2 regions of the Streptomyces sclerotialus genome follow, and region 2 is predicted to be linked to the other one. Evidence: riboswitches for the same ligand, from Rfam matches in the RefSeq annotation. Region 2 holds a riboswitch; the other holds the start of a gene.
The links. Region 2 has a riboswitch for glycine ahead of gcvT (glycine cleavage system aminomethyltransferase GcvT). Riboswitches for the same ligand answer to the same signal wherever they lie in the genome.
Positions count from the first base shown of each region.

Region 1: linked by a shared signal. The riboswitch ahead of gcvP (aminomethyl-transferring glycine dehydrogenase) and the one ahead of gcvT (glycine cleavage system aminomethyltransferase GcvT) in region 2 are both predicted to bind glycine.

Region 1 covers NZ_JBFOHP010000002.1:1,302,475-1,308,736, forward strand. The annotation lists gene gcvP (aminomethyl-transferring glycine dehydrogenase) at 1-1,944, opposite strand, end outside; glycine riboswitch at 2,133-2,230, opposite strand; gene AAC944_RS05850 (PRC-barrel domain-containing protein) at 2,344-2,754, shown strand; gene AAC944_RS05855 (DNA polymerase IV) at 2,637-4,385, opposite strand; gene AAC944_RS05860 (MerR family transcriptional regulator) at 4,554-5,171, opposite strand; gene AAC944_RS05865 (bifunctional nuclease family protein) at 5,392-5,865, opposite strand; gene ftsR (transcriptional regulator FtsR) at 5,940-6,262, opposite strand, start outside.
Region 2 covers NZ_JBFOHP010000002.1:5,728,432-5,734,693, reverse strand. The annotation lists gene AAC944_RS25480 (enhanced serine sensitivity protein SseB C-terminal domain-containing protein) at 341-1,129, opposite strand; gene AAC944_RS25475 (enhanced serine sensitivity protein SseB) at 1,252-2,076, opposite strand; gene AAC944_RS25470 (AAA family ATPase) at 2,195-2,929, opposite strand; glycine riboswitch at 3,117-3,213, shown strand; gene gcvT (glycine cleavage system aminomethyltransferase GcvT) at 3,366-4,541, shown strand; gene gcvH (glycine cleavage system protein GcvH) at 4,672-5,049, shown strand; gene glyA (serine hydroxymethyltransferase) at 5,111-6,262, shown strand, end outside.

The DNA of each region.
Region 1 (6,262 bases), 4.4 Mb from region 2:
GGCCAGCTCGTCGCGGTACTGCTCGATCTTGGCGTGCAGGTCGTCGGCGTCGACCTCGCCGTCCTCGCCGGTCTTGACGACGACGACCTTCATGCCGGCCATCACGGCGCTGGCGGCGTTGGTGCCGTGCGCGGAGGACGGGATGAGGCAGACGGTGCGCTGCTCGTCGCCGTTGGCGCGGTGATACGCACGGACCGCCAGCAGGCCCGCGAGCTCGCCCTGCGAACCGGCGTTGGGCTGCAGGGAGACCTTGTCGTAGCCGGTGACGACGGCGAGGCGCTCCTCCAGCTCCTGGATGAGGGTGAGGTAGCCCTGGGCCTGGTCCACCGGCGCGAAGGGGTGCAGCTGGCCGAACTGCGGCCAGGTCACCGGCTCCATCTCGGTGGTGGCGTTCAGCTTCATCGTGCAGGAGCCGAGCGGGATCATGCCGCGGTCCAGCGCGTAGTCGCGGTCGGCGAGGGTGCGCAGGTAGCGCAGCATCGCGGTCTCGGAGCGGTGCTGGTGAAAGACCGGGTGGGCGAGGTAGTCGTCGGTGCGCAGCAGGGACTCGGGCAGCGCGTCGGCGGCGGCCGCGTCCAGCTGCTCGATGTCGCCCTGGACGCCGAAGGCGCCGAGTACGGCGGTGAGCTGGGCGCGGCCGGTGGTCTCGTCGCAGGCGATGCCGACCAGGTCGGCGTCGACGTGGCGGAGGTTGACGCCGGCCTCGCGGGCGGCGGCGACGACCTCGGCGGCGCGGCCGGGAACCCGTGCGGTGAGCGTGTCGAAGTACGTACCGTGCACGACCTCGACGCCGCCGGCGCGCAGGCCCTCGGCGAGGACGGTGGCGTAGCGGTGGGTACGGCGGGCGATGGCGGCCAGGCCCTCGGGGCCGTGGTAGACGGCGTACATGCCGGCCATGACGGCGAGGAGGACCTGCGCGGTGCAGATGTTGCTGGTGGCCTTCTCGCGGCGGATGTGCTGCTCGCGGGTCTGGAGGGCCAGGCGGTAGGCCTTGTTGCCGTCGGCGTCGACGGAGACGCCGACGAGGCGGCCGGGGAGGCTGCGGGCGAACTTCTCGCGGACGGCCATGTAGCCGGCGTGCGGGCCGCCGAAGCCCATCGGGACGCCGAAGCGCTGGGTGGTGCCGACGGCGATGTCGGCGCCCAGCTCGCCGGGCGAGGTGAGCAGCGTCAGGGCGAGCAGGTCGGCGGCGATGGTCACGATCGCGCCAAGTTCGTGAGCTTGTTCGATGACGGCGCGAGGGTCGCGGACCGCGCCGGACGCGCCGGGGTACTGCAGCAGCACGCCGAAGACGCCGCGCTCGGCGATCTCGGCGGGGATGCCGTCGCTCAGGTCGGCGACGACAACCTCGACGCCGGTGGGCTCGGCGCGGGTCTCTATGACGGCGACGGTCTGCGGCAGACAGTCGGCGTCGACGAGGAAGACGCCCTTCTTGACCTTGCCGACGCGGCGGGAGAGGGCCATGGCCTCGGCGGCGGCGGTGCCCTCGTCCAGCAGGGAGGCGCCGGAGGTGGGCAGGCCGGTGAGGTCGGCGACCATGGTCTGGAAGTTGAGCAGCGCCTCCAGGCGGCCCTGCGAGATCTCCGGCTGGTACGGGGTGTACGCGGTGTACCAGGCGGGGTTCTCCATGACGTTGCGCAGGATGACCGGCGGGGTGAAGGTGCCGTAGTAGCCCAGGCCGATCATGGAGGAGAGCACGCGGTTGCGGTCCGCGAGGCCCCGCAGCTCGTCCAGGACGTCCGCTTCGGTACGGCCTCGGGGCAGGTCCAGCGCCTCCGCGCTCTTGATCACGTCGGGGACGGCGGCCGCGGTGAGTTCGTCCAGCGAGCCGAAGCCGATGTGGGCGAGCATCTTGGCCTGGGCCGCCTGATCGGGGCCGATGTGGCGGTGCTCGAAGGGGGTGCCGCGTTCCAGCTCGGTCAGCGAAGTGCGGTGGGTGGTCATCTGCGGGGGCCTCCTGGTCTCTGGGACCTACGAGGGGCACCACGGCGCGGGTGCCCGGACGGCCTCCCCCTCTGTCATCTCAACCTGAGAGCTTCACCGGAACGTACGCAGCGCCCGGTTTTCACCGTCGGTGAGGAGGGGCTCCGGTACTGCGCTGGTCCGTGGCCCGCCCTGCTTTCCAGAGTGATCTCGTCCGCGCGGTACAGGTGCCTGAGAGATTCCGGGGAGGAGTTGCTCCTTCGGCGCCTCCGGCCCGGGGGACGGAGAACTCTCCCGCACGGGGTCATCGATCGCTGACCAGCCTACCAGCGTGACTGCTCGGCATCCCTCGAGTGGCCAGGGTGGGGAATGTGCCGTTTCGTAGGGTGCACAGGGCAGTTCCGGTAAGTAGGAGGAACCGTGCAGACCGATATCGATCCCCGCAGTCTGATCGGCCGCAAGGCGTTCGACCGGCACGGCACCAAGATCGGCACCATCGACGAGGTGTACCTGGACGACGCGACCGGCGAGCCGGAGTGGGCGGCGATCCGCACGGGCCTCTTCAGCCGGGACGCGTTCGTGCCCCTGGAACCGAGCCGGCTGGTCGAGGACGCGCTGCACGTGCCGTACGAGCGGAAGCTGATCAAGGACGCGCCGGACTTCGGTGTGGGCCGGCACCTCTCCCCCGAGCAGGAACTCCAGCTCTACCACCACTACCGGCTGGATATCTCCGCCACCGACACGGCACTCGCCGGCGACGACACCGGCGGTCCGGCCACCGGCTCCGCCGACCGGGACTTCGGGCGGATAGCGGGCTCGCCGGAGGACTGAACAGCAGACTGAGGCGAATCCCCGGATATCGGCGAGGGCGCTGCGCCGCCGTTGCCCTCCGAGGGGGCTTCACCGCCCGCCGAGACCGCTCCCTCACCTGCCGACGAGGGCTCCCCACCGCCCGGGGTCGCTTCCTCACCTGCCGACGAGGGATCCCCACCGCCCGGGGTCGCACCGCCGCCGGCCGCGGCCGGTACACGGTCCGCCACGGCCGCTACTCGGTCCGCCGAGGCCGGCAGGTCACCCGCGGCCGCGCCGTCCGGGCCGCCGCCCACCAGGGGCAGCGGCTCCCCCGGCGCCAGCTCCGGATCGTCCACCAGGAACGTCTTCACCCGCCCCGGCGCGGACCAGGGCTGCTCGAACCGTACGGTGACCCGCCCCAGGCCACTTCCCTGGACCCATCCGGGGCCGTACTCGGCATGGACCACGTCCAGGCCCGGCACCCACCTCCTGGGGCGCTCAGCGGCCTCCTCAGGCTCTTGCGCCGCGCTGTTCCCGTGCGTACCGGCTGCCGCCTTCGCCTCCTCGGCCAGCCGGGCCTCCTCGGCCGCCCGCTCCGTCGCCGCCTGCGCGAAGAGGTCCTCCTGCGTGAAGTCGGCGAGGCCGCTCACACCCACGCCGAGCAGCCGCACCCCGCCCGTCGTGTCGATCAGCTCCAGCAGCCGCCCGGCCGCCTCCCGCACCACCGCGGGGTCGTCCGTCGGCCCGCGCTGGGTCTCGGACCTGGTCAGCGTGGAGAAATCGTAGTTACGCACCTTCAGCACGACCGTACGGCCCGAGCGCCCCGCCGCCCGCAGCCGCTGCACGCACCGGTCCGCCAGCCGCATCACCTCGGCGCGCACCCGCGTGCGGTCGGTGAGGTCCACCTCGAAGGTGTCCTCGACGGAGATCGACTTGGCGTCCCGCTCCGCGACCACCGGCCGGTCGTCCTGCCCGAGCGCCATGGCGTACAGCCCCGCGCCGTGCGCCCGCCCCAGGAGCCGCACCAGCTCCGCCTCGCCCGCCTCGGCGGTCTCCGCCACCGTGTGGATCCCCGCCTTACGCAGCGCCTCGGCCGTGGCCGGGCCGACGCCGGGCAGCGTCCGCACGGTCATCGGACCGAGCAGCTCGCGCTCGGTGCCCGGCTCGATCAGCACCAGGCCGTCGGGCTTGGCCTGCTCGGACGCGATCTTCGCGAGCATCTTGGCGCCCGCGAGGCCCACCGAGCCGGTCAGTCCCGTCACCGCGCGGATGTCGCGGCGCAGCTGCTCCCCCACCGCGCGGGCCGACTCGGGGTCGTCGGCGACCCCGCCGGCCTCCAGGTCCACGAACGCCTCGTCCAGGCTCAGCGGCTCCACCAGGGGCGACAGCTCGTGCAGCAGCGCCATGACCTTGTCGCTGACCTCGCGGTACACGTGGAAGCGCGGCGCGAGATACGCGGCGTTGGGGCAGAGCCGGCGGGCCTGGGCGGTGGGCATCGCCGAGCGGACCCCGAAGACGCGGGCTTCGTACGAGGCCGTGGAGACGACCCCGCGCGTGCCGATGCCGCCCACCACCACGGGCTTCCCCCGCAGGCTGGGCTTGGCCGCCTGCTCGGCGGCCGCGAAGAACGCATCCATGTCCAGATGCAGGATCGTCGGCGCACGTCTCACGTCACTGATGGTGCCGTACGCCACTGACAATCGGCCGCCCGGCGGGCCGCGGAGCCTGCGACGAAGCGCTCAGAGAGCCTGCGACGAACCGCTCCGAGGCCTCGCCTGCCTGGCGGAAAGCCTCCGGGTGTCCTGCCCCGGGCCCGTTCCTCGACGGGCCCGGGTCGCTCAGACCGCGCGGTTGCGGCGGCGTGCCAGCTCGTCGTGGGGGTTGTGTCCGACGAGGGTCTCGCCGGTGTCCACGCGCTCTCCGTGCAGCTGCGAGAGCCCGGCCTCCACGTCCCGCCAGACCACGCCGACGGCGATGCCGAAGACCCCCTGACCGCCCTGGAGCAGGTCGACGACCTCATCCGGAGAGGTGCACTCGTACACCGTCGCGCCGTCGCTCATCAGGGTCATCTGCGCCAGGTCGGACAGCTCGCGCGAGGCGAGGTGCTGCACCGCCGTGCGGATGTTCTGCAGCGAGACGCCGGTGTCGAGCAGCCGCTTGACGATCTTCAGGACGACGACGTCCCGGAAGCTGTAGAGCCGCTGGGTGCCCGAGCCGTACGCGGGCCGCACGCTGGGCTCCACCAGGCCCGTACGCGCCCAGTAGTCCAGCTGCCGGTAGGTGATGCCCGCTGCGGCACATGCCGTCGGGCCTCGGTACCCGATGGTCTCGGCACCGCGGTCCACCGGCTTCCCGGTGGACTGCGCCGGGGCACGGTTCATCGGGGCACGGTTCGCCGCGCCAGTGTGAAGCGGCAAAGCCCCTCCCGCCGCCGTACCGTCGCCGGTGATTGCCACGCCGACCTCCGTCCTCCACGTCCCGGACGGGACCTGCCTCATCGACGGTATGCAGTCACTCGGGGTGCGTCAACGATCGCCGCGCTCGCCACGCCGAGTGATAATCACCCTACGAGTGGTTTCACGTGACTTTATGCGGGGAATGTCTGGTGGGTTGTGCGCCGGATCTGCTCTCGTGCGCCCCCGCACGCCACCTGGCGGCGGCGAGTCCGCACCTGCCCTACTGGCTGTTGGTCCCGAAGTCCTCGGGCGAGATCTGGTCGAGGAACTCGCGGAACTTCTCCACCTCGTCCTCCTGCTCGTCCGGGATCGCGATGCCGGCGTCGTCCAACACCCCGTCGGTCCCGTAGATCGGAGTACCCGTGCGGAGCGCCAGCGCTATGGCGTCGGACGGGCGGGCGCTGACCTCCACGCCGCTGGCGAAGACCAGCTCGGCGTAGAAGACACCTTCCCGCAGGTCCGTGATGCGCACCTGGGACAGCTCCTGGCCCACCGCCTCCAGCACGTCCTTGAAGAGGTCATGCGTCAGCGGCCTGGCAGGGGCCATGCCCTGCTGGGCGAAGGCGATGGCGGTCGCCTCGCCGGGCCCGATCCAAATGGGCAGGTAGCGGTCGCCTCCCACCTCGCGCAACAGCACGATCGGTTGGTTGGAAGGCATTTCCACCCGGACACCCACGACGTCGAGCTCGTTCACACAGCAACCCTAGGACGTGCCCGGCCGGTTTGGATAGTCGGGCACCCCCTCGGCGGGGGTGACCGCACCCAAGGTCACGGCAGCCGGACGTGGAGAGCGGCCTGGACCAAGGCCGCATGCAGTCGTACGGAGAGCGTGGCCAGCTCCCTGGCCGTGGCCTCCGCATGGGCCCTGGTCTGCGGGTTGCGGTGCCGCTTCAACGGCGCCACGACCTGCTCGATCAGGCCCGCCTCGCGCTCCGCGGCGGCCTTCACCGCCCGCAGATGGCGCGCTTCCAGGCCGAAACGGCCCAGCTCGGCGACGAGCTTGGCGACCGTCACGGCTTCGATGTCGTACCCGCCGTCGGACGCCGGGGCGAGCAGTCCGTACGCCTCCCAGTCCGCGAGCTCGGACTCGT
Region 2 (6,262 bases):
CACTGGTGTGCACGCCGGCGGACGGTCCGGAGGTCGCTGGAAGCTCATCGGTTTTCGGATGTCCGCGCGACAGTGGTCGAGTTGCTTGTCGCACACAGGGTCTAGACCCCTGCTGCGGGAGTCTTCATCCGAGTCGCGATCAGTCACCAGTCCTGCCGGGGAAAGGATGCGCAACTGTGATGTGCTCCACGGCATTCCGTTATACGGACATCACGGACGGCTGAGCGGTTCGCACACCGGCTCGCGGCGACCCCAACGGCGGTACACACGGGGGCAATTCGGCACAGTACGGCCCACGGAAGGGTGGCGGCACCCACCACGCCACGGGCCGCGCGTGACCTCAGTAGGGGCGGGGGTAACCGTAACCGTACGAGGCGGCCGGGGCGGGTGCGGGGCCGTGCGCCCCACGGTCGAAGAAGGGACGGGAGTAGGCACGCATCCACATGCCGACGGGGTCGTACTCGTCGTCCATGGCCACCGTGGAGACCGGCAGCCCCTCCGGTACCGCGCTGATGGACTGCTGCATCATCAGCCGTACCGACTCCACAGCGGCCCGCCCCGTGTCGTACAGATCCAGGCCGATCGCGAGATAGGGGACGCCGAGCGCGGGCTGCACCCAGGCGCGGCGCAGCGAGCGGACGGCGGGGGTGCGGTGCGCGTTCTGCCCGAGCAGGGCGTAGAACTGCGGGATCTCCACGGCCGGTTCGGTGATTCGCAGGGGACCGGCGGGCAGCCGGTCCAGACCACCGGCGATCCGGCGCAGGTCCAGCCAGGGGATGCCGACGCCGCCGTCGGGCGCGTGCGGGTTCAGCCAGAGGCCCCAGCGGTCGGGGTAGAGCGCGGCGGCGATCTCGGCACCGGGGACGACCTCGTGGGCGCGGGTCCAGCCGCTGGCCGCGAGCTCGGCGGGCGAGGTCACGCAGGGCGCGTAACCGAGCCCGTCGACCTCCATGTTCCCGTACTGCGCATCGGGGGCCCCGGCCTGGCCCTGCCACAGCAGCATCCACACCTGCCCGCCGGACAGCGCCTGCAGCAATGCCTCGTAGGCGTCGTACCGGCCGGGCGAGACCTGCTGCAGCACCTGCTCGACCTGGCCGGCCGCCGCTCCCTGATGCGCACCCGCGCTCACGTGTCCCCGTCCCTTCTCTCGGCGGGCACGTGGGGGCGCCCGCCCGGTCATCCCACCAGCTTACGGGCCGGGTCCGCCGGTGGACGGGGCCCGGGCGGCCCCGCGTGCCGACCGGTCCGGCGCTACACGTGGTCCTGCGTGTAGAACGGCCGCACCCGCTCCAGCATCCAGTCGACGACCGGGTCCTGCGCGATGTCGAGCATGACCAGCTGGACCGGCCAGGGCACCGGCACCGCGCCGAGCGCCCGGCCCAGCGCGGCGAGCGCCACGTCCCGCTGCGTCTGGTCCTGGAAGGCCGCCGCCGGGTCGCTGACCTGCACGCCGACGAACAGGGTGGGTGCGTCGCCCTCTATGTTCGCCAGGCAGCGGCGGGCGGTCGTGACGTGCGGCACGCCGGAGAACTCCAGGCCGGCGGCGGCGAGGAAGTCCACCGGCTCGTCCTGCCAGTCCGGCTCGTACAGCCGCACCCGGCCGCCGGAGGGCAGACCCTCGCGGGGTACGTCACCGCGGCACAGCTCGGCCACGGCGGGCGGCGGCAGCGGGACGCCGACCGTCCCGTCCGGGTTCACCGCTATGCCGATCTTCGGCGGCATGCCGCGGGCGAACTCGCGGGCCGGTGCGACCGTGAACGACATGTGCGCCCCGACGACCCGCAGGAACTCCTGCTCGGAGCTGAAGACGGGAACGTACGCCAGGCCGTCGGGCAGCTCCACCGTGGGCAGGTCCAGGCCGGGCGCGCCGAAGCCCGCGCTCTCGGGGCCGCCGCCCTTGGGCAGCGGCACCCATATCCGGCTGCGGCCGAGGACCTCGACGATCCGGGCACCGGCTCCGGGATGGCCGACCGACGCCGTGAGCACTTCCTCCAGCTCGTTGGCCGGCCAGGCCAACTGGGGAATGCCCTGCTCGGAAATGCCCTGACCGGGGATGCTCTGCTCCGGAATGTCCATGGTCACCCACCCGCTTCGTGCCGCACTGCCTGATCGAAAACCCTAGCGGCCGACGGCGGGAACTTCGCCCCCCGTCCCGGAGCGCGGACGGAGGGCACGGCGGCACGGGACAGGCGCCTCAGCCGAACGCCGTCCGCTCCAGCGCGTCCGCGGCCCGCCGGTCCAGCAGCACCGCCGCCGTGAAGCCCTTCGGCAGCCGTGCCGTCCGGGCCCTGGTGAGCAGCCGGCGCACCGCGCGCCGGTGCCGCGCGAAGGCGTAGCCGGACACGCCGCGGCCCCTGGCCCGCTGCCCGGACAGCGCCACCTCCGGCGGCACGTCGAGCAGCAGCAGGTGCAGCTCGCGGCCGTCCCGGCGGGCGGTGCGCGCGATCCAGCGGCGCACCCAGGCGAGCGTGCCGCAGTCGTGCACGACCACGCTGCCGCCGGAGCGCAGCGCCCGCCACAGGCCGTAGTAGTGCGAGGCCCGCACCAGCGGCCGGATCAGGCCGTACGGCAGCGCACCGAGCCGGCCGGCCTCCCAGCGCTCCCGTACGTCCTGGGAGTCGATGCGGTGGACGGCCGCTCCGGCCCGGTCCAGCGCCGGGACCACGCGGTGCATCAGCGTGCTCTTGCCGCTGCCCGGCAGGCCCGAGACGACCACCAGGCCGCGGGCGGGAAAGTCCAGCTCACGGACGGCCGGCTCCCCTCCCCCCTCTCCCGTGCCGCGCAGGTCCGTCACGGGGGCGCCGCGGCCCGGACGCACCACCGCCTTGGGTGTGCGGGCGCGGCGGGGCACCGCGCCGCGCGCGACCCCTGCCGACGTCGCGCATGCGGCTTGCCTCTGCACCGTGATCGCCCTCCCCGTCCCGTTCATGGCCTCCCCCTACCCGCAGAGTGTCAAGAAAAGGTAATGAGCTTCAAGCGGAGGGCAGGTCGTGGCGGGTTCGCCCCTGGTTCCCCGGGCGGCGCGGGCCGGGACTCCTGTATCCGGCGATCCCGTGCAATGATGTGCGCGCCGGGCGCCGTGACCGACGCCGGCCGCCAACTGCATACCGGCCGCTTGAATCCGCGCGGGAGAGTCCCCGCCAGGCCACGGCGGGGCGCCGAAGGAGCAAGTCCTCCCTTGAATCTCTCAGGCCCCTGTACTGCGCGGACGAGGCAGATCTGAAAAGCGGGCCGCACGCCGGTGCGGCCCCACCCAAGGTGCAAGCCGAGGCCCCGATGGGGGCTGTCGGTGAACCTCTCAGGTTCCGATGACAGATGGGGAGACGTCCGATACGTCCCTGTCGTCCATTCCGGGAGCCCGCAGCATGAGTGAAGCCCGCCCGTCGCCCGCCACCGCCCCAGATGGAGTCGCTTCGCGACGAAGCGCTCGACTCACCGCGCTCGATGCCACCCATCGCGCCCTCGGCGCGACCATGACCGACTTCGCCGGCTGGGACATGCCGCTGCGCTACGGCAGCGAGCGTGACGAGCACGTCGCCGTCCGTACCCGCGCCGGCCTCTTCGACCTCTCCCACATGGGCGAGCTCACCGTCACCGGACCGCAGGCCGCCGACCTGCTGGACTTCGCCCTGGTCGGCAACATCGGCAAGCTGGCCGCGGGCCGGGCCCGGTACACGATGATCTGCCAGGAGGACGGCGGGATCCTGGACGACCTGATCGTCTACCGGCTGGCCGACCAGGAGTACATGGTCGTGGCCAACGCCTCCAACGCCCAGGTCGTGCTGGACGCGCTCACCGCCCGCCAGGCCGGCTTCGACGCCGCCGTACGGGACGACCGGGACGCGTACGCGCTGCTCGCCGTCCAGGGCCCGGAGTCGGCGGGCATCGTGCAGAGCCTGACGGACGCCGACCTGGACGGGCTGAAGTACTACGCGGGGCTGCCCGGCACCGTCGCGGGCGTCTCCGCGCTGATCGCCCGGACCGGCTACACCGGCGAGGACGGCTTCGAGCTGTTCGTCCGCCCCGCCGACGCGGTCGCCCTCTGGGAGGCGCTGACCGAGGCCGGCAAGGACGCGGGGCTGGTCCCCTGCGGCCTGTCCTGCCGCGACACGCTGCGCCTGGAGGCGGGCATGCCGCTGTACGGGAACGAGCTGAGCACCTCGCTGACGCCCTTCGACGCGGGGCTCGGGCGGGTCGTGAAGTTCGAGAAGGCCGGGAACGAGGGCCGCTTCGTGGGCCGCGAGGCGCTGGCGGCCGCCGCCGAGCGGGCCGAGCAGAACCCGCCGCGCAAGCTGGTCGGACTGATCGCCGAGGGCCGCCGGGTGCCACGCGCCGGCTACCCCGTCGTGGACGCCGAGGGCACCGCCATCGGCACCGTCACCTCCGGCGCCCCCTCCCCCACCCTCGGCAAGCCGATCGCGATGGCGTACGTGGACGCGGCGCACGCCGAGCCGGGGACGAAGGGCGTCGCCGTGGACATCCGCGGCAAGCACGAGGCGTACGAGGTGGTCGCGCTGCCCTTCTACAAGCGGGAGAAGTGACCGTACGGCCCGCTGCCGCCAGGAGAAATGGCCGCACGACGGCCGCCCGGCCGGTAGAAGTGACGCAGTCGCGTCTCACCTGTCAAGACCCTCTGCACGATCATTCCCGCGTATCCAGGAGAATCGAACCATGAGCAACCCCCAGCAGCTCCGCTACAGCAAGGAGCACGAGTGGCTGTCGGCCGCCGAGGACGGCGTCTCGACGGTCGGCATCACCGAGCACGCGGCCAACGCGCTCGGTGACGTCGTCTTCGCTCAGCTCCCCGAGGTCGGCGACACCGTCACCGCGGGCGAGTCCTGCGGCGAGCTGGAGTCGACCAAGTCCGTCAGCGATCTCTACTCCCCGGTCGACGGTGAGGTCACCGAGATCAACGAGGACGTCGTGGCCGACCCGTCGCTGGTGAATTCCGCCCCCTTCGAGGGCGGCTGGCTGTTCAAGGTGAAGCTGAGCGGCGAGCCGGAGAACCTGCTCTCCGCCGACGAGTACACCGCCTTCACCGCCGGCTGACCTGCCCACCCGCCGTACGAGGGGCCGTTCCCCCCTCGGAGGCTCCCACCCAGGAAGACTCATGTCGCTTCTGAACAGCTCCCTCCATGAGCTCGACCCCGACGTCGCCGCCGCTGTCGACGCCGAACTCCACCGTCAGCAGTCCACCCTCGAAATGATCGCGTCGGAGAACTTCGCTCCGGCCGCCGTCATGGAGGCCCAGGGCTCGGTCCTCACCAACAAGTACGCCGAGGGCTACCCGGGCCGCCGCTACTACGGCGGCTGCGAGCACGTCGACGTCACCGAGCAGATCGCGATCGACCGGGTCAAGGAGCTGTTCGGCGCCGAGTACGCCAACGTGCAGCCGCACTCCGGCGCCTCCGCGAACCAGGCCGCGCTGTTCGCCATGGCCAAGCCCGGCGACACGATCCTCGGCCTGGACCTGGCGCACGGCGGGCACCTCACCCACGGCATGCGCCTGAACTTCTCCGGCAAGCAGTTCAACGTGGTCCCCTACCACGTCGACAGCGACGGCCTGGTCGACATGGCCGAGGTCGAGCAGCTCGCCAAGGAGCACCGCCCCAAGGTGATCATCGCGGGCTGGTCGGCGTACCCGCGCCAGCTGGACTTCGCGGCGTTCCGGCGGATCGCCGACGAGGTCGAGGCGTACCTGTGGGTCGACATGGCGCACTTCGCCGGCCTGGTCGCGGCGGGCCTGCACCCGAACCCGGTCGAGCACGCCGACATCGTGACCTCCACCACGCACAAGACGCTCGGCGGTCCGCGCGGCGGCATCATCCTCGCCAAGAAGGACTTCGCGAAGAAGCTGAACTCGTCCGTCTTCCCGGGCTTCCAGGGCGGCCCCCTGGAGCACGTGATCGCGGCCAAGGCGGTCTCCTTCAAGGTCGCGGCCTCGGAGGACTTCAAGGAGCGCCAGCAGCGCACCGTCGAGGGCGCCCGGATCCTGGCCGAGCGTCTGACCTCCCCGGACGCGCGTGAGGCGGGCGTCAACGTGCTGTCCGGCGGCACGGACGTGCACCTGGTCCTGGTCGACCTGCGCGACAGCGACCTGGACGGCCAGCAGGCCGAGGACCGCCTCCACGAGGTCGGCATCACCGTCAACCGCAACGCCGTCCCGAACGACCCGCGGCCCCCGATGGTCACCTCGGGTCTGCGGATCGGCACCCCGGCCCTGGCCACCCGCGGCTTCCAGGCCGAGGACTTCCGCGAGGTC